3 regions of the Micromonospora sp. NPDC047793 genome follow, and region 3 is predicted to be linked to each of the others. Evidence: riboswitches for the same ligand, from Rfam matches in the RefSeq annotation. Region 3 holds a riboswitch; each other region holds the start of a gene.
The links. Region 3 has a riboswitch for cyclic di-AMP ahead of ABZ738_RS23270 (hypothetical protein). Riboswitches for the same ligand answer to the same signal wherever they lie in the genome.
Positions count from the first base shown of each region.

Region 1 (7,701 bases), on a different contig from region 3:
GGCGGACCGCTTCCCGGCTGGTCGGCTTGACCTGGTCGGCCACCGCGAGCATGCCCCGGGCCCGCCCGGCCCATCCGACCAGCACGGCGGTACGTCCGGCCGCCTCCGCTCCGTTCGCCGCCCGCACCAGATCGTCGGGTACGTCCAGTCCCCGCTCCCGCAGCAGCCGGGATCGGCCGAGCAGCACCTCGCGGTCGTCCACGGTGCCGGTCACGCCCAGCCCCTCGACGTTGGCGAACCCGGTGACCGGCGGCAGTTCGCCCAGTTCGTCCGCGCCGGACACGACCGCCCGGGCGACCGGGTGCTCGGAGCCGGACTCCAGCGCGGCGGCCAGCCGCAGCACCACGGCCCGCTGCTCACCCTCGCCCGCGTGGACGTCGAGGAGCGTCATCCGGCCGGTGGTGACGGTGCCGGTCTTGTCCAGCACCACGGTCTCCACCCGTCGGGTGGACTCCAGCGCCTCCGGCCCCTTGATCAGTACGCCGAACTGCGCGCCCCGCCCGGTGCCGACCAGCAGCGCGGTCGGCGTGGCCAGGCCGAGGGCGCACGGGCAGGCGATGATCAGCACCGCCACGGCGGCGGTGAAGGCGGCGGTCGACCCGGCACCGGAGCCCAGCCACCAACCCAGCGTGCCGACGGCCAGGGCGATCACGATCGGGACGAAGATCCCCGAGATGCGGTCGGCGAGCCGCTGCGCGGCGGCCTTGCCGGTCTGCGCCTGCTCGACCAGCCGGGCCATCTGGGCCAGTTGGGTGTCGGCACCGACCCGGGTGGCGGTGACCACCAGCCGGCCACCGGCGTTGACGCAGCCACCGACCACGGTGTCGCCGACGCCCACCTCGACCGGCACCGACTCGCCGGTGACCATGCTGGCGTCGACCGCCGAGGAACCTTCGTGCACCGTGCCGTCGGTGGCGATCTTCTCGCCCGGCCGCACCACGAACCGGTCCCCCACGGCGAGTTCGTCGACCGGGATCCGGGTCTCCACGCCGCCGCGCAGCACGGCGACGTCCTTGGCACCCAGCTCCAGCAGCGCTCGCAGGGCCGTACCTGCCGTGCGCTTCGCGCGGGCCTCGAAGTACCGCCCGGCGAGGATGAACGCGGTGACCCCGGCCGCCGCCTCCAGATAGATGTGGCCGGTGCCGTCGGTCCGGCTGATCGCGAAGCTGAACGGATGGGTCATGCCGGGCGTGCCGGCGGTGCCGAGGAACAGCGCCCAGATCGACCAGCCGAAGGCGGCGAGCGTGCCGACCGAGACCAGGGTGTCCATGGTCGCCGCGCCGTGCCGCAGGTTGACCAGGGCGGCCCGGTGGAACGGCAGTCCGCCGTAGACCACCACCGGGGCGGCCAGCGTCAGCGACAGCCACTGCCAGTAGGTGAACTGCCAGGCCGGCACCATGGCCAGCGCGATCACCGGCACGCTGAGCACCACCGACACCCAGAGGCGGGTACGCAGCACCCGCAGCTCGTCCACCGGCTCGACGACTTCCGGCGTGTCCTGCCGGGGCGGCGGCACCGCCGCCGTGTAGCCGGTCTTCTCGACCGTGGCGATCAGCTCCTGCGGGGTGACCGGGTCGGCGTAGGTGACGGTGGCCTTCTCGGTGGCGTAGTTGACGCTGGCCTGCACGCCGTCCAGGCGGTTCAGCTTCTTCTCGATGCGGGCGGCGCAGGAGGCGCAGGTCATGCCGCCGATGGACAACTCGATCAGGTTCGCTGCCGTGGGCAGGGGTCGACTCGTGGTCATGGTTGGTCCCTCAGTCGTGCCCGTGTCCGGGCGTACCGTGCCCGTCGTCCGGTGCGGCGGTCGGACCGACCGGGTCCCCGACGCGCACCGGGTCCCCGACGTGCACGGTGAACTCGGCGGTGCGCACCACCCCGCCGTGGCGGAAGTCGAGATAGAGCCGGTACGCACCGGCGGACGGGAACTCGGTGGCGAAGCTCACCCGTGGTCCGGGCTCGGTGCGCCCGTCGCCCGGCACTCCCTCCGGGTGGACGTGCAGGTACGCCAGGTCACCCTGCCGTAGTGCGACCAGGTGCCCGTACGCCCCGAGGTACGGCTCCAGGTCCGTGACGGGTACGCCGTCGCGCGCGACGGTCAGCGTCAGCGTGGACGGGTGGCCCGGTTGTGGCGTGCCGTCCAGGGTGACCGTGTAGCCGTCGACCGTGGCGGTGCGGGCCGGTGCGGGCAGCGGACGCTCGGTCAGGGCACCGGGGACCGTCACGTCGACACCGAGTGTCAACGGCTCGCCTCCGGTCGGGGTGAAGTCGGCGAACGCCCGCCACACCCCGGGCGCGGTCAGCGGCGTGGCGACCCGCCAGGTGCCGTCGGGCGTCAGCTCGGGGTGTACGTGGCGGAAGCCGGAGAGGTCACGCCGGGCGACGATCAGATGCATCGGCTTGTCGTGCACCACGTCGTACCCGGTCACCGGCCGGCTGTCCGGGCCGGTGATCCGGAAGGCGAACTCTCCGGCCGGGGCGCCGACCGGCACCAGCGTGTAGCCGCGTTCGGAGACGAGCAGCCCGCCGGGCAGGTGCCCGGCGGCGCCCGCGTCGTGTCCGGCGTCACCGTCGTGGCCGTTCCGGGCCGGGTCGTCGCCGTGGTCCGCCGTGCCGTCGTGGCTGGTCGCGGTGACCGGGGCCGGCGGCCCGGTCACCTGGCCGACCCCGTACGCGGCGGCGAACACCGCCGCGAGGCCGAGCGCGAAGCCACTCACCTTCGTCGCCGTGTTCATCGGGACACCTCGGTCTCCGGTCGCCTCAGGCGGCGACCAACTCGAAGCCGGCCTCGTCGACTGCGGCCCGGACGGCGGCCGGGTCCAGTGGCTGCTCGCTGGTGACGGTGACCTCGCCGCTGGCCAGGTCGACCCGGACGTCGTCGACGCCGGGGAGCGCGCCGACCTCGGTGCTGACCGCGTTGACGCAGTGGCCGCAGGTCATGCCCTGCACCTGGTACGTGGTGGTGACCATGGCAACTCTCCTCTCCAGGCCCGTCAACCCGGGCCGGGCACCCCGTCGAATACCCTCGGGGGGTATCTACAACCGTGACCGTACCATACCCCCCAGGGGTACGTTATCCTCGTGTTCATGAGCACACCCGCGCCGATCCGCGGCTACACCGCCAGCAAGGACCAACTGCTCGCCCGACTACGCCGGGTCGAGGGGCAGGTACGCGGCGTCGAGAAGATGGTCGACGAGGATCGCTACTGCATCGACGTGCTCACCCAGATCTCCGCGATCCAGGCCGCCCTGGACAAGGTCGCCCTCGGCCTGCTCGACGGGCATGCCCGGCACTGCATGCACGAGGGCGCCGCCGAGGGCCGCGCCGACGAGATGGCCTCCGAGATGATGGCCGCCGTCGGCCGTCTGATGAAGCGCGGCTGACCCGCCCCACCAGCACGCCCGCCTCGGGTGTCGGCTCCGACGCCCGGCATCCGACACACGCTCGCGACCTGCGTTCCGATGCCGACCTGGCTACCATTCGCCACGATGGCCAGCCGATCCGGAGACCTCCCGGCCCCCGCCCGCCGTCGGGCACGCACCACCGCCGCAGCAGCCCTCCGGCGGCCCGCCGCCATACCCCCACGGGGTGCCGGCAGTCCAGCCGCAGCCCTGCTGCGGCCCGACCGCCCCGCCGCAGCCCTGCTGCGGCTGCCGAGAGCCGGCCCCACCCTCACGGTACGCAGCCATCCTGCCACGCTCGGGCCATTCCGGATGCCCGCCGCCGTGGCCGACCGGCGGCGCTGAACCATCTCGCCCGCCGGTACGTAGTTCGCCTTGGAATCGTTGGGAGACAATGAATGGGCGCCGACCACACCCGTTCCGCTCCGCCCACCCCACCCCGGGTGCGGCGGATCCTCATCGTGACGGTGGTCCCCCTCTTCCTCGCCACCCTGGTCGCCGCGCTCGTGCTCTGGCCCTCGGACCCGCCCCGGCCCGAGGCCGCCGACGACCTGCCCCGATACCACGGCACGGTCACGCGGGTGGTGAACGAGCCCTGTCCACCGAACCCGGTCGTGCCCGAGGGCACCCCGACCACGGCCGGGCAGCAGTGCGGCACGGTCACCGTGCGGGTCGACAGCGGCCCGGACGAAGGTCAGGACGTGCAGGCGCCGTTGCCGGACGGGCCGGGGGCACCCCGGGTCAGCGTCGGCGACGCGATCATCCTGGTCTCCCTGATCGATCCCGAGGATCCCTCGATCAGCACCTACAACATCGCCGAGCACCAGCGGGGCAAGCCGCTGATCTGGCTCGCGGTGCTGTTCGCCGCCGCCATCGTGGCCTTCGGACGGCTGCGCGGCCTGGCCGCGCTGGGCGGCCTGGCGGCCAGTTTCGCCATCCTGCTCACCTTCGTGCTGCCCGGCATCAGCGCAGGCCAGCCGCCGCTGGTGGTGGCCATCGTCGGCGCGGCACTGATCATGTTCGTGGTGCTGTACCTGACGCACGGCATCTCGGCACAGACCTCCGTGGCCGTCCTCGGCACGCTCGGCAGCCTGGTGCTCACCGGCCTGCTCGGGCTGGCCGCCACCCGGGCCACCCACCTGACCGGTTTCGGCAGCGAGGACGCCACCACGCTCTCCATGTTCCGGGGCGACGTCGACCTGCACGGCCTGCTGCTCGCCGGCATCATCATCGGCTCGCTCGGCGTGCTCGACGACGTCACGGTGACCCAGGCCGCCGCGGTGACCGAACTGCGGCACGCCAACCCGAGCTTCACCCGCCGGGAGCTGTACCGCTCGGCGACCCGGGTCGGCCGGGCCCACATCGCCTCGGTGGTGAACACCATCGTGCTGGCGTACGCGGGCGCGTCGCTGCCGCTGCTGCTCCTGCTCACCGCCGACACCCGCGCGCTCGGCCAGATCGTGACCAGCGAGTTCCTCACCCAGGAGATCGTCCGCAGCGTGGTGGCCACGCTCGGGCTGGTCGCCGCCGTACCGCTGACGACCGCCCTGGCCGCGCTGGTGGTCACCGCCGGGCGGCGGGACACGCCGGAGCCCGGCGGACCCGGCGGCCACGACGACGGGCCGGACGGCGACGGCCCCACCCCACCGACTCCCCGGCCCGGCTCGGACCGGTCCGAGGCACTGCACGCACTCAGCACCGCGCGTGCGCGTGACACATCCCCCGCCACCGGTTCGCGGTGGCCCGATCCGGACAGGAGCACGGACACCACATGGTGACACCCCGCAGCGTGACCGCCCCTGCCGACACGGTTCGTGCCCGTGTCGTTGGTCACCCATCGCGATTACGAAATGACGCATCTAGTCAGGTTCGGGGCGTAGAGACCGACATGGACTCTCGGGTAACCTCACTGCCGGTCACCGCCGAAGGCGCGCAGCGGCGCCTGCGGTGCCACCGCCCAATCGCCGCGAGGCGAGCCGGGGACCCAGGTAGGTGGGGTGAATCCGCGTCAGCGGTAGGGGCCACTTCCGTTCCGAACCCGTCAGCTAACTCGGTCGGCGGTCGATGGAAGGGAAAGAAGTGACGGCACCCCTACGCCGCTGGATGACCCCCGTGGTGGCCGTGTTCGCCGCGTTCGCCGTGTTCGCCGGACCTCTGCCGGCCATGGCCGCGCCGAACCCACCCAGCCCCGCCGAGCACGACGACGACCCGCCGATGCTCAACGACCTGATCGAGTCGGCCAACCGCGACTTCTCCAAGGCCAAGAACCAGCTGGAGAAGTCCAAGAAGCGGCAGCTCAAGCTCGACGTCGAGTTGCGTCGCGCACAGGCCGACCTCGAAGCGCTCAGGCCGCAGGTCGCCGAGATCGCGACGCAGTCGTACCGGACCGGCCGGGTCGGTGCGATAGCGATGTTGTTGCAGAGCAACGCCCCGGACTCGTTCATGGACCGCGCCTCCGCCCTCGACGAGTTGAACCTGTTCAACGACAAGAAGTTGGGCGAGGTCAACGCGATCCGGGAGCGCGCGGACCGGGCCAAGCTCGCGTCCGACGCCGAGGTCCGCGAGCAGCAGAAGCTGACCAACGACATGGCGCGTAAGAAGACCGAGGCGGAGAAGTCGCTCCGCCTGGTCGGTGGCGAGAGCCTGACCGGTGGCCTGGTGGCCGCCACCTCACCGGTCGCCCGGGTGGCACCGAACCGCGCGTCCGACGGGAGTTGGAAGGCGGAGTCGTGCAACCAGAACGACCCGACCACGTCGGGCTGCATCACGCCGCGCACGCTGCACATGTACAAGGAGGTCAAGCGGGCCGGCTTCAACCGCTTCGTCGGCTGCTGGCGGCCCGGTGACAAGTTCGAGCACCCGAAGGGCCGGGCCTGTGACTGGTCGTTGCAGAACAGCGGGTTCAGCCCCTGGCACAACGACGACACCCGGATCTACGGCAACAACCTGGCGGCCTTCCTGGTCCGCAACGCCGACCGGCTCGGCATCTACTACGTGATCTGGAACCGGCAGATCTGGTTCCCGACCGAGAACCGGTGGCGGTCCTACAGCGGCCCGTCCAACCACACGGACCACGTACACGTGTCGCTGCTCTGAGCAGCGTCCCGGCGACCTGAGAGGGCCGCTCCGCCGTCTGGCGGAGCGGCCCTCGTCGTCCGTGTCCGTGGGCGGCCCGAGGGTCAGCCCACCGGAGTGACCACGCCCGCCATCTCGGCGGGTTCCGCCGCGACGGTCCGCACCTCACCGGCGGCCAGTCGGTAGGACATGCCCACCACCGCGCACCCGCCGGCGGCCACCTCGGCGGCCAACGCCTCGGAGGACTCCAGCATCGCCTCGACGGTCTGCGCGATGTGGATGTCGACGATCGCGTCCAGGTCGTCGATCCCCGCCCGCTCGGCCCGGCGCAGGCTGGGCACCACCGCGTCCACCACGGCACGCAGGTGGCCCGTCGGCGCGGTCCCGGTGGCCGCCGCGGCACGGGCCGCCTGGACGGCACCGCACGAGTCGTGCCCGAGCACCACCACCAGCGGGGTACGCAGCACGCTCACCGCGTACTCGACGCTGCCCAGCACCTCGGGGCCGATGGTGTGGCCGGCGGTGCGGACCACGAAGAGATCACCCAACCCACGGTCGAAGATGATCTCCGCAGCCAACCGTGAGTCGGAGCAGCCCACGATCACCGCGAAGGGGTGCTGCTCGGCGGCGACGGCGGCCCGGTGGCTGGCGTTCTGGTTGGGGTGCCGGAGCGTGTCGCTGACGAAGCGGCGGTTTCCGGCGACCAGTTCGGCGAGGGCGCGCTCCCGCGAGCCGGGAAGGTCAGCGGTCAGGTACTCGCGTTCGGGACCGGGCTGCGCTCCGATCGTTCCGGGTCGACTCATCCGGCGTCACCTCGCCTCTCGGTGGAATGCCTGGTCATCCCGGCCGGCGCTGGCCACGGGCTGCCACCAACCGTCACACGCAGCGCAAGGCGCGTCAAGCTATGCGTGATCTGCATTTCATGTATTCCAGAACGCTTGCCAACCGGCGCGGGCGGGTGCGGGCGCAGCCCGAGTACGTCAGGGGCAGGCCATACGATGGCGGGCATGGCGACCTCAGACGAGCGAGAAAGCACCCGGAACTGGACTTTCTTGACAAACCACGCGCACGTGCTGCTCGCCATCGCCCGCAACCCCACCGCCCGGCTGCGCGACGTCGCCGGTGAGGTCGGGGTCACCGAACGCGCCGCCCAGGCGATCGTCGCCGACCTGGAGGCGGGCGGCTATCTGCACCGCACCCGGGTCGGCCGCCGCAACGAGTACACCC
Region 1 is NZ_JBEYSG010000002.1:298,357-306,057, reverse strand. It holds gene ABZ738_RS06170 (heavy metal translocating P-type ATPase) at 1-1,744, opposite strand, end outside; gene ABZ738_RS06165 (hypothetical protein) at 1,755-2,732, opposite strand; gene ABZ738_RS06160 (cation transporter) at 2,758-2,967, opposite strand; gene ABZ738_RS06155 (metal-sensitive transcriptional regulator) at 3,085-3,381, shown strand; gene ABZ738_RS06150 (YibE/F family protein) at 3,798-5,177, shown strand; cyclic di-AMP (ydaO/yuaA leader) riboswitch at 5,344-5,475, shown strand; gene ABZ738_RS06145 (hypothetical protein) at 5,479-6,495, shown strand; gene ABZ738_RS06140 (carbonic anhydrase) at 6,579-7,277, opposite strand; gene ABZ738_RS06135 (MarR family winged helix-turn-helix transcriptional regulator) at 7,473-7,701, shown strand, end outside.
Region 1: linked by a shared signal. The riboswitch ahead of ABZ738_RS06145 (hypothetical protein) and the one ahead of ABZ738_RS23270 (hypothetical protein) in region 3 are both predicted to bind cyclic di-AMP.

Region 2 (7,701 bases), on a different contig from region 3:
GAGATCCGCGTCGCCAACCTGCCGGTACGCACCTGGGTGCCGCAGGTCGCCGCCCGGCTCGACGACGCGGTGGCGGGGCTGCTCGCCGCCCTGGCAGTGGCCGCCCTGGCCGGGCTGCCCGCCGTGGTCGCCCTGCTGGTCTGCCTGCCGGTCGGTGCCGCCGCCGGGGCGGTCGCCCTCGACCTGGCCCGCCGCCGGTTCCGGCCGACGGCCGGCGGGTCGGCGGTCACCCGGGCGCTGCGCCGGCACCAGCCGGAGTTCGTGCTGCACTTCTCCGCCCCGCCCGGCTCGGAGTACCAGGTCACCATGTGGCTGCCGTACCTGGAACGGATCGGACGGCCGTTCGTGGTGATGCTGCGGGAACCGGAGTTCCTGCCCGCCGTCGCGGCGGCCACCACCGCACCGGTGGTCTACTGCCCCACCCTGCGCACCATGGACGAGGTGCTGGTGCCGAGCCTGCGGGTGGCGTTCTACGTCAACCACGGCGCGAAGAACAGCCACTGCATCCGATTCACCCAGCTCACCCACGTTCAACTGCACCACGGCGACAGCGACAAGGCGCCCAGCGCCAACCCGGTGTCGGCGATCTTCGACCGGATCTTCGTGGCCGGCGAGGCCGCCGTCGACCGGTACGCCCGCGCCGGGGTGGAGATCCCGCCCGAGAAGTTCGTGGTGGTGGGCCGCCCGCAGGTCGAGGCGATCGAGGTACGCCACCAGCCGACCCGGGGGCTGACGAACCCCACGGTCCTCTACACCCCCACCTGGACCGGCCACCACGCCGACGCCGACTACTGCTCCCTGCCGATGGCCGAGACGCTGCTGCGGCGGCTGCTCGACCGGGGCGCCACGGTGATCCTGCGCGCCCACCCCTACACCAACCAGCACCCGGGCTCGGCCCGTCGCCTGGCCCGGCTGCACGAACTGCTCGCCGCCGACCGCTCCCGCACCGGCCGCCAGCACGTCTTCGGCGCCGCCGCCAGCCGGCTCACCCTGGCCGAGTCGGTGAACCGGGCGGACGCGCTGGTCTCCGACGTCTCCGGGGTGGTCTCCGACTGGCTGTACTCGGGCAAGCCCTACGCGGTCACCGACACCGGCGTCGACGGTGACCGGTTCGTCGAACGGTTCCCCCTCGCCGCCACCGGCTACGTGCTGCGGCGGGACATGGCCGACCTGGACGACGTGCTGACGCGGCTGCTCGACACCGATCCGCTCGCCGAGGCACGCTGGGCGACCCGGCGGCGCTACCTGGGCGACTTCCCCGCCGACTCGTACGCCGAGGCGTTCCTCTCCGCCGCCCGGCGGGAACTGGACCCGGCCTGGACCGCCCCGGCGCCACGGACCACGACCGACGACGCGGCGCTGCCGACCGCCCCCTGAGCGCGCAGCAGCGGCCGTGGTGAGCGGTGGGCGTACTCGGTCAGACCTGTAGACCGAGAAGCACCGGGATCGCCGCCACGACGACCCCGGTCAGATAGCGATCCGCTGAACAGCACCTCAGGCCCGGATGTAAGGAAGGGCCCCCTGCTATCGCCTGGTGTATAGCAGGGGACCCTTCCTTACATCTCGTCCTTACATCTCAGGAGGAGTAGCCGCGGGTGGCGGCCCAGTGGGCGAGGTCGGTGGTGCTCATCCAGTACGAGTAGTACGAGGCGTCGGCCGAGTCCGCGATCTTGACCAGTCGACCGTCGTCCGCGTAGCCGACCACGGCGACGTAGTGGCCGCCGGGGAAGGAGTGCCAGCCACCGTCGGTGTCGGTGGCACTGCCGGCCACGTTCACCACCACACCGCGCCCGTCGGTGATCGCCTCCACCACGTCGGCCTGGAGCTGGTCCATCTGCGTCGGGGTGGCCGAGCCGCCCCGCAGCATCGTGGTCGAGTACGGCTCGCCCTTGAGCGTGGCGTTGAGCACCCGGGTGGTGTCCAGAGCCGAGTTGGTGCCGGCGTACGTGGTGCCGAGCTGGGCGGCCAGGGTGTCCTGGTCACGGTCGACCCCGGCGGCGCTGAGCGCGTTGCGTACCGCGGCCGGGCCGCAGTAGTAGCCGGTGGTCTGGGCCTGGAAGTCGTAGTCCAGGACCTTGCGCGTCGGTGGCTTCGGTGCGGTCTTCTCGCTGACGGCCACCGGCGAGGGGGCCGCCGAGGTGGCCTTCGGCGTGGGCGAGGGCGACGGTGACGGTGCGGCGCTGCTCGGGGCCGCGCTGCCGGGCGGGGTCGACGGGGTCGGCTCCACGCGGGTGTCGGCGCGGGAGGCGGCGGTGTCGCCCCGCGTCTCGGCGACGGCGGTCGTGGTGTGCGCGGTCGCCGGGGCGTCCTCGGTGCCGACGAGTACGGCACCGGTGCCGGTGGCCAGCGCCAGCGCGGCGGCCGAGGCGGCGACGACCTGGTAGGGGCGTTCGGTGGCCAGCCGGCGTAGCTGGCGCGTCAGGGTCTGCTTCACGGAGTCCTCCACGGGGCTCAGGGAGGCACGGCGATCCGCTCCGGCGGTCAGCTCGACAGGACATGCCGAGGACCGCCCGAGTGGGCGGACGGGCCGTGCGAGGGGCTTCGCCCGGTCGGGGCCGGGCGGGGGCCGCAGTCAGCTCGCGGCCGACGGCCCGGTGAGCGCGGGCACCGCAGTGCCGTGGAGGAACAAGAGGGGTATCACAAGGGGATGCACGAGAGGAAAGCTCCTTCCGACACCGCCGACCGGGTTAGCTGACGGGTTCGGGCGGGAAGTTGGCCCTACCGTGAGCCGAAGCTCGCGGATTCACCCCAGAGGTGCGGTGGGTCCCCGGTTCGTGAGACCACGATTAGGCGGGTCGATGCGGCGTCGCCTCCTGCGATCGGTTACCGCATCGGACGGGCCGACATTACTGGTCGGCCATTGCCCTGCCAACCCGCTCTGACCTGCGCAAACATGATCCAGCTCAGTGATTTTCGGGCGTTCGGTCATCGATGTCCCGCAACAGGACCGACGGCGATCGACGTAACGGGCGGTGACAACCGGACCACCCCCGGACAATGCCTCCGGACATCACGTCACGTCTCGGGCGGTTGCGGCACCACCGTCCGTTCCGGCGATCGGTGTGACCGGGCTCACCCGATCAGGCCGGATTACCGGGGCTCCGCGCGTCTCGCCCGGGTCACCCCACGCGCGCCGGACGCCAGCGCAGGGCCGCAGCGGCCGGACGTGCGGCGGTGGTCACGGCGGGTGCCGGCACCGAATTCGGTCGCAGGCGCTGCGCGGCGGCGTACGCCTCGGCGGAGAGCACCCGGGCCGCTTCGGTGGCCCGTTCCGTCTCCCGCCAGGCGGCCCGTTCCCGCTCGGCGGCGGCCCGGTAGGTGGCCCGGTGGTTGTCCCGGACGACCCGGGCCAGCACGACCTCCTGTGCGGCCGGGTGCAGGCGGGGGTCCCAGCCGGCCCGCCGGGCCAGCACGTCGGTGAGCTGCCGCGCCGACAGGTCACCGCGCCAGTGCGCCACCATCGCGGCGTGGTGCAGCCAGCGTTCCCGGGCGGCGTACTCGCTGGCGGTGCGGGGGGTGCGGGGGGCGGGCAGCGCGGTGGTCCCGGCGAGCCGTCGGGCCCGGCTCTCCGCCTCGTCGAAGCGGGCCCAGGCACGGTCGAGGGCGGTCTGGGTGGTACGCCACGCGTCCCGCCGCCGGGCGGCGTTCTGTGCGGCCCCGGCGGCGGCCACCGCCACCTCACCGGCGTAGCGGCGCAGGTCGGCCGTCTCGGCCTCGGCGGGGTCGTCGGCCGGGCCGCTGGTCTCGTCGGTGCCGGACGAGGAGGGTTCGGGCCGGGCGACCAGGACGGTGAGCACACCCAGTGCGAGCACGAGCAGCACCGACCAGATGGCGGCGGCCCGGGGCACCTCGATCAGGAACTGGTAGAGGACGGTCTTCTCCATGGCGGTACCTCGTGGGCCGTGGTGCGCTGACAGCGGGCCGCCGGCACCCGGTCCCCCGACGGCGGCGCGTCGGAACCGGGCGGGGCGGTGACGGGATGTTTCGCGGGGCAGAGGTCCCGGGCGTTGCGGGACGGGCTGCGGCGGAGTCCGGTCGGTGTGCCGCAGCGGGGCGTGAGGTCAGTCGCCGGGTGGGGCGCGGGCACCGTGGGCACCCGGCGGGACCGCCGTCGGAAGGGACGCCGCCGGGCCGCCCACCACCGCCGTCACGGCGGGCCGCTGCGCCAGGCCCGTCTCGGGCGACAGCCCGGGTACGCCGAGCGCGTCGGCGCGGTCGACGGCCCCCGTGGCGGACACCGTGACCAGCGCACCCGTCGACGAGGGGTGCCAGTCGGCACGGGGCGAGGGCATGAGGAGAGGAGCCGCCGCGAACCGGCCGGCGGCGGGGTGCCCGACGAGCGCGGCCTGTGCGGGCGTGGCCAGTGCGGGCGTGGCCAGTGCGGGCGCGGCCAGTGCGGGCGCGGCCAGTGCGGGCGCGGCCAGTGCGGGCGCGGCCAGTGCGGGCGCGGCCAGTGCGGGCATCGCCCAGGCGCCGAGGGTGAACGCGGCGGCGACCGCGAACCCGGTCAGCAGTCGCGTCGCCCAGCGCGCCAGCCACCACAGGGGACGGGCGGGCGCGACGGGAAGCACCCGGTCACGCTACCGCCACCGATGTCGCACCGCATCGGCGGCGGGCGTGTCGGGTAGACGACGCGCCGTAATCGGCACACGAAACAGCAGGTCGGAGCGTCGACGACAACGGTCCACGGTGGACTCAGCGGTCCCGGTCGCGGTGACCTGCCGTACTCGGCTCGTCACCCGGCACCCGCTGCCTCGGCGGCCCGACGGGCGGGCCAGCGGGCGATCCGGCGGGCGGATTTGCGGACGGTCCCGCAGGCTCGGCGGACCCGCCACCAGGCGGGGCGGCGGGTCCGGCGGCAGGCGGCGGGGCGGCGGGGGCGCGGCTCGGGGCGAGTCGGCGCATCATCGGTTGCTCCACGTAGCGGTGCAGCAACGCGGCCAGCGCCAGGGTGAGCAGCAGGAACCCGATCACCGCCGGCACTCCCCACCAGCCGGGCAGGCCGGTGCCCCAGTCGCCGGTGAGCCGCAGGATCGTCATGATCGCGAAGACGTGCACCAGGTAGAAGGCGAACGAGACCTCGCCCAGCCAGACCATCAGCCGGGAACGCAGCGGCGAGCGGCGACCGTGCACGTCCGCGTCGGCCGCCGCCGCGATCACCAGGACGTACGCCACCGACAGCAGTGCCGCCCAGAGTTCGGCCCGGATCCACTGCGAGGCCGCCACCCAGGTCGCGACGAAGATCACGGTGGCCAGCGGCAGCCGGGGCCCGCGCCAGCGACCGCGCAGCATCAGCTCGGCGGCGGCCACACCCATCCAGAACTCCAGCGACCGCACCAGCGGGAAGATCTGGGCGAACCACCACCGGCTCTGCTCCGGCACCAACTGCTGTCCGGGCCAGAGCGCCAGGATCAGCAACGGCATGGCGATCACGACGGCCCACAGCATCCACGGCCTGGCCCGGCGGATCAGCGGCAACGCCAACGGCAGGCACAGATAGAAGAACAGTTCGCAGGAGAGCGACCAGCTCACGTTGTTGACGCTGTAGAAGTAGCCCGGTCGCGGGTCCCATGCCTGGAGCAGGAAGAGGTTCTCCAGCGCGGCCACCGGGTTGATCGGGTCGGCGAACCAGAGCGCCGCGAGCATGGCCAGCGCCCACATCACCAGGTGGTTCGGATAGATCTTGGCGAGCCGACGACGCCAGAACCGGCGGCGGGAGTCACCGACCCGGGCCGACCACACCAGCACGAAGCCGCTGAGGATGAAGAAGAACTGCACCCCGGACAGGCCCAGGGTGAAGATCTCGCTGACCACCGCCTGGTGACCGGGCTCGGCGATGATGCGCATGGTGCCGGCGTGGAAACCGAAGACCAGCAGCGCGGCGATCCAGCGCAGTCCGGTCAACGAGGGCAATCGGCTGGCGTCACCGCGTCGGGTGGTGGAGGGCTGCCTATCGACGACGGTGGCGCTGGTCATTCCGGGCACCATACCGGTGCGGGCACACCCACTCGACGCGAGGCAGGAGGGGCGGATGCGGCGCAGGTGTCAACCGGTCCTCCGGTGGCCTAGTATTCCCGGGACTTGGATGAGCACCCACCCCGCCATCCGGCTCGGTGGTGCGCCGGGCATGCCGAGGCGGGGCCGGCACCGACGAGAGGCAGAGTCAGCGATGCACCAGCGGATCCTGATGCGGGCCCGAAAGGGTCCCTTCGACGTCAACTCGCCCGAGGAGACGTTCGAGCGGAACCTGATCGGTGAGAACGCGGGCAACCTGGTCTTCAGTCACGCCGCGAACAAGCTGCTGGCCACCCGCGCCGCCACCATCACGCCCAACGGCTTCACGGTGAACATGCGCGACAGCGACCGGATCAACGAGGAGTACGACGTCTTCGTGGTCCCGCTGGCGAACGCGTTCCGGCGCAGCTACGCCCACCGGCTCGACGCGATGAGCCGGCTGATCGAGCGACTCAAGATCCCGGTCGTGGTGCTCGGGGTGGGTGTGCAGACGAACGTCGACGGTGACCGGGAATACCTCCGTCCCATCGACGACCAGGTCAGTCGCTTCTGCCGGGCCGTCCTCGACCGCTCGCCCAGCATCGGCGTCCGGGGCGAGATCACCGCCGACTACCTGCGGACGATCGGCTTCTCCAACGTCGACGTGATCGGCTGCCCGTCGATGTTCCTGCACGGCGACACCCTGCCGGTGGAGAAGCGCAAGACGTTCATCGGCCCGTACGACAAGATCGCGTTGACCGTCTCGCCGTACGTCAAGTCGATGGCGAAGATCATCAAGACGCACCACCAGCGCTACGAGAACCTGCGCTACATCCCGCAGGACCTCAAGACGCTGGGCACCCTGCTCTTCGGTGACGCCCCCGAGGACCGTGGCAAGACCAGCGAGATCCCGATCCACACCACGCACCCGCTGTTCACCGAGGACAAGGTGCGGATGTTCGTCGACCCGTGGACGTGGATCGACTACCTCTCCGGGTTCGACTTCAACTTCGGCACCCGCATCCACGGCACCATCGTCTCGCTGCTCGCCGGCACGCCGGGCTTCCTCTTCGCGCACGACTCGCGCACCCTGGAGCTTGCCCGCTACTTCGAGATCCCGCACCGGGTGATGCGCGACGTGCCGGCCGATGTGGACGCCGCCCAGCTCTACGACGAGGCCGACTACTCGGGCATGGTCAACGGCCACAAGCAGCGGTACGACACGATGCTCCAGTTCCTGACCAAGCACAACCTGGGCAACTCCTTCAACGACGCCGACAGCGCGGCGGTGTTCGACGCCACCCGGCAGGCGACCGCCTTCCCGCCGGCCGTCCGCCCGGCACTGGCCACCTCGCCCGAGGTGCTGGTCAAGCGCATCGAGTGGCTGCGTGACCAGGAGGCTGTACTCCGCGAGCAGGCGTCACAGGCGATGCCTCGGCCGGAGCGGATCCGGACCCGGATCAAGAAGGCCGTCCCCGGCTCGGTGCGCCGCATGCTCAACCGTTAACCCGGCGCTGCCCGGCTGTTCAAAAACTCCACCACCGCCGGCCACGTCGGGTTCCAGGGCCGTCCATCCGGGCGGTCGATGGTTGCGGCGTGGTCATTCAGCCGACGCACGCGCCGCTGTTGAGCATCGTGGTACCCGTCTACCGCGTCGAGGCGTACCTGCGGCAGTGCCTCGACTCGATCCGTGGTGACGTGCCCGCC
Region 2 is NZ_JBEYSG010000004.1:326,206-333,906, reverse strand. It holds gene ABZ738_RS11620 (CDP-glycerol glycerophosphotransferase family protein) at 1-1,377, shown strand, start outside; gene ABZ738_RS11615 (C39 family peptidase) at 1,577-2,446, opposite strand; cyclic di-AMP (ydaO/yuaA leader) riboswitch at 2,662-2,803, opposite strand; gene ABZ738_RS11610 (hypothetical protein) at 3,120-3,884, opposite strand; gene ABZ738_RS11605 (hypothetical protein) at 4,062-4,571, opposite strand; gene ABZ738_RS11600 (acyltransferase) at 4,696-5,976, opposite strand; gene ABZ738_RS11595 (polysaccharide pyruvyl transferase family protein) at 6,170-7,501, shown strand; gene ABZ738_RS11590 (glycosyltransferase) at 7,591-7,701, shown strand, end outside.
Region 2: linked by a shared signal. The riboswitch ahead of ABZ738_RS11615 (C39 family peptidase) and the one ahead of ABZ738_RS23270 (hypothetical protein) in region 3 are both predicted to bind cyclic di-AMP.

Region 3 (7,701 bases):
CGGCGGGCGTTCGCGCGTCTCCACCCCACCGCGCCCCCCGCCCCGCGCGGAACAGGGACCGGCAGTGGAACCACAGGGCACGGGACGGGGCCGCAGGCGGGGCGGGGCAGGGGGCAGACGGGGCGGCAGCGGGTGAGACGGGGCGGTCCAGGAGTGTGGGCAGTCAAGGAGTGGCGGGCAGGAGGGAGACCTCGCCGGTGGTGAGGGTGTAGAGCGCCCCGGTCACCGCGATCCGGCCGGAGGCCACGGCCGGGGCCAGGAGCGGGTCGGCGCGCAGGGTCGTCACGGTGCGCCGGACGTGGCGGCGTACGGCCAGGGGCTGCACCTGCGGATCGTCCAGCCCCACCTCGGTCACGGCGGGCGCGATCCGGTCGATCAGGTGGGCCAGCGCCCCGGGCGGGCGGCGGCCGGTCCGCAGCGTGTCGACCGTCGCGGCCACCGCGCCGCAGCGTTCGTGGCCGAGCACCATCACCAGGGGTACGCCCAGCACGTCCACGACGTATTCGATCGAGCCGAGGACCGCGCGGTCGAGTACGTGGCCGCCGGTGCGGATGACGCAGATCGAGCCGAAGGTCTGGTCGAAGATCGCCTCCAGTGGTACCCGTGAGTCGATGCATCCGAGCAGGACGGCGTACGGCTGCTGGTCCCCGGAGGCGCTCGCGGCGGCGGCGGTGACGTCGTGTCCGTGCACCGGCTGGCCGCTGACGAAGCGCCGGTTGCCGGCGAGCAGGTCGGCCAGGGCGGCCCGGGGGGTCCCTCCGGCCGCCCGGTCGTCCGGTCGGGGGTCGGCCGTCCGTGGCATCGCCATGATCTCAGGGTGACCGCATCGTCCCGTCGACGTACCCGGTTCCGGGATCTTCTCAGCACCCCGATTCGCGTGGTCTCATGACGGGTAGCCGGTGTTACCACCGGGTATTCCCGGTGTTACGCATCCGCGTGTGCCTGGGGAGGTGGCGATGCCAGATCCGGTCGAGGTACGACTGGGCGACGACGTACGCCTGCACGTGGACATCGACGGACCGGCGGATGCCGAGGTCACGGCGGTGTTGCTGCACGGCTGGACGCTGGACGGGCGTAGCTGGCACCGGCAGGTGGCGGCGCTGCGCTCGGCGCACCGGTCGGTGCGGGTGGTCAGCTACGACGCGCGCGGCCACGGTCGGTCGAGTTGCATGACGCTGCCCACGGCGACGCTGGCGCAGCTCGGCGACGACCTCGCCGCCGTGCTGGACACGGTGGCGCCGACCGGGCGGGTGGTGCTGGCGGGGCACTCCATGGGCGGCATGACGATCATGGAGTACGCGCACCGGCACCCGGGGCACTTCGCCCGCCGGGTGGCCGGCCTGGTCTTCGTCTCGACCACCGCCGAGGGGCATACGCACACCGTCTACGGGTTGTCGCCCCGGATCGCCCGGATCATCCGGCTGGCCGAGACCACCGGCGCCGGGGTGCTCGCCCGCTGCGGGGCCTGGCGTCCGCCCCGGGCCCTGCTGCGCGCGCTGCAGCCCAGCATCCGCTGGATGCTCTTCGGGGACCGCTGCGACCCGACTGACATCCGCCTGGTCACCTCGGCGGTGGCGCGCGCCTCGCTGCGCTCGATCGGCGGCTTCCGGGCCTCCTTCGGCGCCCAGCACCGGCTGGAGACGCTGGCCGCGCTGGCGGACCTGCCGGCAGCAGCGCTGGTCGGCGACCGGGACCGGCTCACCCCGCCGCCGTGCGCGGAGTCGATCGCCGCCGCGCTGCCGGCCACCGAGCTGACCGTCTGCCCCGGCGCCGGGCACATGTTGATGATGGAGCGTCCCGAGGAGGTGACCGGCGCCCTCTCCGGCGTCCTGGGTCAGGTGCTCGCCGACGCCGGACGCACCGGTGGCCGCTCCGCCGCCGGCCGTACCCGCCGCCGCTAGTGCGGTGTCCAGGAACGTTGGCGGTGTCGCGGCGAGGTCCAGGCGGCGGTCCGGCAAGGCGGAGTCGGGCCTGGATACCGGTGTTGTATCCAGGCCCGACTCCAACGCCGCCGGTCGTCGTCTGGACCCGGCGCGGCCCGGTGAACGTTTCTGGACACCGCACTGGAGATCGCACCCGGACACGGTGCCTCCGCGCCCCCGCGAGGTGGGGCGTAATCTCGTGCGGTTGGCCGGGCCGGCGTGACGAGGAGAACGAAGCGGTGGACCAGAGCACCCTGGACCGGGAGATCGCCGTCGAGCAGCGGCATCTCGACCGGGTGTACGCACGACTGGCCGAGCTGCGACGCGCGGCGGTCCGCGCCGAGCGGGACGGTTACCGGCTGGCCCGGGTCGGCAACTTCGGCGCGCTGGTCGAGCGGGACGCGATGGTGTTCCACGCCGCGCAGCGCCGCCACGTGCTCGACGCCGAGTACGAGGGGCTCGTCTTCGGCCGTCTCGACCTGCGCGACGGGCAGGTGTTCCACGTCGGGCGGCTCGGTATCCGCGACGAGGACGCCGCCACGCTGGTGGTCGACTGGCGTGCCCCGGCCGCCGCCCCCTTCTACCAGGCCACCCCGGCCGAGCCGCTCGGCGTGGTACGCCGCCGGACGATCCAGTCCAGCCGGGAGCGGGTCACCCGGATCGAGGACGACCTGCTCGACCCGGACGCCGCACCGGCGGAGATGGCGGTGGTGGGCGACGGCGCGCTGCTGGCCAACCTGTCCCGGGCCACCGGCCGGGGGATGCGCGACATCGTGGCGACCATCCAGCGCGAGCAGGACGAGGCGATCCGCTCCCCCGGTTCCGGGGTCACGCTGGTCTCCGGCGGGCCGGGCACCGGCAAGACGGCGGTGGCGCTGCACCGTGCCGCGTACCTGCTCTACTCCGACCGCAGCCGGTATGCCGGCGGCGGCATCCTGGTGGTCGGCCCCTCCTCGGTCTTCGTCGAGTACATCGCCTCGGTCCTGCCGTCCCTCGGCGAGGAGACCGCCACGCTGCACTCGCTGGGCACGCTCTTTCCCGGGCTGGTCGCCACCCGCACCGACCCGGTCGACGTGGCGGCGGTCAAGGGGTCGCTGCGGATGCGCCGGTTGCTGGAACGGGCGGCCCGGGACGGCGTACCCGACTCCCCGCCCGAGCTGCGGCTGCTCTACCGGGGGCAGTTGCTGCGGCTGGAGCGGCCCGAGCTGGACGCCATCCGGGAACGGGCGTTGGCCCGGGGCGCGCGGCGCAACGAGGTACGCCGGGCCGGCTTCGACGGCGTCCTGGCGGCGCTCTGGGCACAGGCCCGCCGGTTGGGTGTCGCCCGGTTGCCCGAGCAGCGGGCCTTCGAGGACGAGTTGATCGACCGGACGGACTTCCGGGACTTCCTCAAGGCGTGGTGGCCCCGGCTGCATCCCCGGCACGTGCTCGGCTGGCTGGCCGATCCGGAACGGCTGCGCCGGTACGCCGCCGGGCTGCTGTCCCGCGCCGAGATCCGGCTGCTGGAGCAGGCGTACCGGAAGCTGGCAGCCGAGGGTCCGACGGTGGCCGACGCGGCGCTGCTCGACGAGCTGGACGCGTTGCTCGGCAAGCCGGTGCGTCCGGCCCGCCAGAAGCGCGACCCGTTCCAGCTCGCCGGTGGGGTTCGCGAGCTGAGCACGTACGCCGACCGGCAGCGGGCTGCCCGCCAGGCGGCGCGGGAGCGGCCGGAGGACTACCGCGACTACGCGCACGTGGTGGTGGACGAGTCGCAGGACGTGTCACCGATGCAGTGGCGCATGATCGGCCGGCGCGGTCGGCTGGCCTCGTGGACGGTGGTGGGCGACCCGGCGCAGACCGCGTGGACGGGTGATCCGCAGGAGCTGTCCCGGGCCCGGGACCAGGCGTTGGGTCGTCGTCGGCGGCACCGGTTCACGCTCACCACGAACTACCGCAACTCGGCGGAGATCTTCGCGGTGGCAGCGGCCGAGATCCGCCGGGCGTACCCGGACCTGTCCCTGCCCACCGCCGTGCGGACCACCGGGGTCGACCCGGTGGATCTGGTGGTGCCGGCGGCCGAGTTGGCGGCCGGCGTGACGTCCGCCGCGAGCGCGCTGCTCGGCGAGGTCGAGGGCACCGTCGGGGTGATCACGCCGGTGCCGCGTCGGGACGAGGTCGCGGCCTGGCTGGGTGGGCTCGGCGGCGAGCGTCTCCAGGTGGTGACCAGCCTGGAGGCCAAGGGCATGGAGTACGACGGCGTGGTGCTGGTCGCCCCCGGCGAGATCCGTGCCGATCCCGGCTCCGGTGTCCGTACGCTCTACGTCGCCCTGTCCCGGGCCACCCAGCGGCTGACCACGATCGAACCGACAGGCTGAGCCGGAGGCCACCGACCTCGCTTGGCGAAAAAGCAACAAACATACCTTATGTCTGGTTTACTCGTGACCAGGGGAACACCAGGAGTCACACCGGCTGCACGGGTCCCACCAGCACCGGTAGGCTCGGACCCGGCCTCCGCCAGGCGGCACTCGACGGTGCCGGCGGTGACCGCCGCCTAATCGCCCGCCAGGGCGAACCGGGGAACCATGTTCCAGGGGTGCATCCGCGTCCAGCGGTAGGGATCTTCCGTCCCGAACCCGTCAGCTAACCCGGTCGGCGGCTGACGGAAGGACATGTGCATGCCAGCAGTGGCAACCGTGAGACCGGCCGCCCGTATGGCGGCCCTGATAGCCGCGGGGCTCGCCCTTGCCCTGGGCGCCGCGCTGGCGCCGTTCAGCGCCGCCTCCGCGGCTCCCGGTGACGTCGGCGACGAGGGCGGCACCCCGGCTCTGCGCGCCCAGTTGGAGGCGGCCAGCAAGGGTTACCTCGACGCCAAGACCGCCCTCGACCGCTCGGTCGACCGGCAGAAGAAGCTGGCCGAGCAGCTCACCACGACCGAGGGCCAGCTCACCGAACGCAGCACCAAGGTCGCCGAGATCGCCGCGCAGGCGTACCGCAGCGGCCGACTCGGTGCCGCGTCGGCGCTGCTCAACAGCGGATCCCCGGCCGGCTTCATGGACCGCGCGGCGGCACTGGACGCGGTGGCGGCCAACGAGGAGCGCGCCCTGCGCGACCTGCGGGCCAGCCGGGACGAGGTCGGCAAGACCAAGCAGGCCCTCGACGTCGAGGTGCAGGAGCAGCGCAAGCAGGTGGCCGTGATGGCCAAGCGCAAGGAGCAGGCCGAGCGTTCGCTGACGGTGGCCGAGGAACGGGAGGAGCGGGCAGCCGAGCGGGCCGCGGCGGAGGAGCGGGCCAGTCGGGCCCCGGCACGCAGCGGCGGTTCCAGCAGCCCCACGGCCAAGCCGGCGCCCCGCAACTCCAACGGCTCCTGGCCGGCCGAGTCGTGCAGCGTCAACGACCCCACGCCGGCCAACGGCTGCATCACCCCGCGCACCCTGCACGCGCTCAACCAGGCCAAGGCGGCCGGCTTCACCCGGTACGTCTCCTGCTACCGCGCTGGCGGCTCGGGTGAGCACCCGAAGGGGCGGGCCTGCGACTTCGCGGCGCAGAAGAACGGCTTCGGCGGGGCCGCCACCGGCGGCGACCGGACGTACGGCAACAACCTGGCGGCGTTCTACGTCAACAACGCCGACCGTCTCGCCGTGCTCTACGTGATCTGGTACAAGCAGATCTGGCTGCCCAGCAGCGGCTGGCGGACGTACAGCGGCGCGCGTGGTGACCCCTCCAGCGACCACACCAACCACGTGCACCTCTCGGTGTACTGACCCGCACGACACGCCGGGTGGCCGCCCTCACGGGTGGGTCCACCCGGCGTCGTCGTTCCCGCACCCCGACGCGCCCGCCTCGAATCCACCCGCCCGTCGCCGCGCGCTCTCGCGCCACCTTGGTTACCGTCGACATCGAAGCGGACATTTCGTGGCGACCGGGAGGAACGGTTATGAGCGGACCGCAGCGGACCCAGTGCGACGGTGTGTCGTGAGCGCGGCGACCGGCCATGTGATGGTCTTCGCGCCGACCCCCCTGCTCACGGTCACCATCGACCAGCCCAACGAGACGCCGGAACTGCACCTGCACCCCGGCGGTCAGGGCGTCTGGCAGGCCCGGATGGTGCTGTCCCACGGTGTCGACGTGGTGCTCTGCACCGCGCTCGGCGGCGAGATCGGGCAGGTGCTGGAGCCGTTGCTCGTCAGCGAGGGCGTCGACCTCAAGGTGGTGGCGCGGGACTCCGGCGGCAGCGGCGGGTACGTGCACGACCGCCGGGACGGCACCCGGCAGGAACTCGTCGACGTGACCGGGCAGCCGCTGAGCCGGCACGAGCTGGACGAGCTCTACAACCTGGCGCTCGGCGAGGGACTGCGCGCGGCGGTGAGCATCCTGAGCGGCCCGAACGACCCGTCGCTGGTCCCCGCCGACCTGTACCGCCGCTTCGCCGCCGACCTCGGCGCCAACGGCAGCCGGGTCGTGGTGGACCTCTGCGGTGACCACCTCACGGCGGTGCTGGAGAGCGGGGTCTTCTTCGTCAAGGTCAGCCACGAGGAACTGATCGCCGACGGCCTCGCGACCGACGACGACGAGGAGCAGCTCACCCGGGCGATGCACGACCTGCACGCCAACGGTGCCGAGAACGTGGTGGTCAGCCGCGCCGACAAGCCCGCGCTGGCCCTCGTCGACGGCGAGGTCTTCGAGGTGCGGATGCCGCGCCTGGAGGCGGCCGACCCGCGCGGTGCGGGCGACTCGATGACCGCCAGCGTGGCCGCCGTGGTGGCGCGCGGCGGCGACGTACGCACCGCGATCCGGACCGGCGCGGCGGCCGGCGCGCTCAACGTCACCCGGCACGGGCTGGGCACCGGGCGGCTCGACTCGATCACCGGGCTGGTGGACCGGGTACGCCTGGAGCCCGCCGGAGTCCGCCGGCAGGAACGCACCACCCCCGACGAGTTGGCCCACCGGGTGGGTGGCGCATGACGCTGCGGGTGCTGATCACCAACGACGACGGGATCGCCGCGCCGGGTATCCAGGCGCTGGCCCGGGCCGCCGTCGACCGGGGGTTGGACGTGGTGGTCGCCGCGCCGCTGGAGGAGGCGAGCGGCACCAGCGCCGCGATGAGCGCGCTGGAGCAGGACGGGCAGGTGGTGGTCCGTGAGCATCCGCTGCCGGAGCTGGCCGGGGTGCCGGCCTTCGGGGTCGGCGGGTCCCCCGGTTTCATCGCGTTGATCGCCGTGCACGGCGCGTTCGGGCCGCCGCCGTCGGTGCTGCTCTCCGGGATCAACCGGGGGGCGAACGCCGGTCGGGCGGTGTTGCACTCCGGCACCGTGGGTGCGGCGTTCACCGCCGCCGCCAACGGCTGCCGGGCGTTGGCGGTGTCGCTGGACGTGCTCTCCGTCGGTGAGGCGACCGCCGTCAGCGGAGGCGCCGCGGTGGCCGCCGCAGCCCGGGTACGCGACGCCGAACGGAACTGGGCCACCGCCGCCCACGTGGCCCTGGACCTGCTCCCCCGGCTGACCGCCGGGCCGGTGGAGAGCGTGCTCAACGTCAACTCGCCGGACGTGCCGCTGGAGCGGCTGCGGGGCGTACGCCGGGCGGGGCTGGCGACCTTCGGCCAGGTGCAGATGACCGTTGCCGAGTCCGGCCACGGTTTCGTGCGTACCGCGCTGGAGGAGCCCGGTCAGTCGGTGCAGCCCGGGACCGACCTGGCGTGGCTCGCCGACGGGTACGCAACGGTGACGGCGGTCCGCGCCGTCACCGAGGTGTCCGACGTGAACCTGTCCGGCCTCGACGGCGACTGACGGTCAGCCGCCGGGAA
Region 3 is NZ_JBEYSG010000013.1:80,196-87,896, reverse strand. It holds gene ABZ738_RS23285 (carbonic anhydrase) at 164-802, opposite strand; gene ABZ738_RS23280 (alpha/beta hydrolase) at 957-1,901, shown strand; gene ABZ738_RS23275 (AAA family ATPase) at 2,162-4,276, shown strand; cyclic di-AMP (ydaO/yuaA leader) riboswitch at 4,440-4,572, shown strand; gene ABZ738_RS23270 (hypothetical protein) at 4,577-5,662, shown strand; gene ABZ738_RS23265 (PfkB family carbohydrate kinase) at 5,898-6,863, shown strand; gene ABZ738_RS23260 (5'/3'-nucleotidase SurE) at 6,860-7,684, shown strand; gene ABZ738_RS23255 (STAS domain-containing protein) at 7,688-7,701, opposite strand, start outside.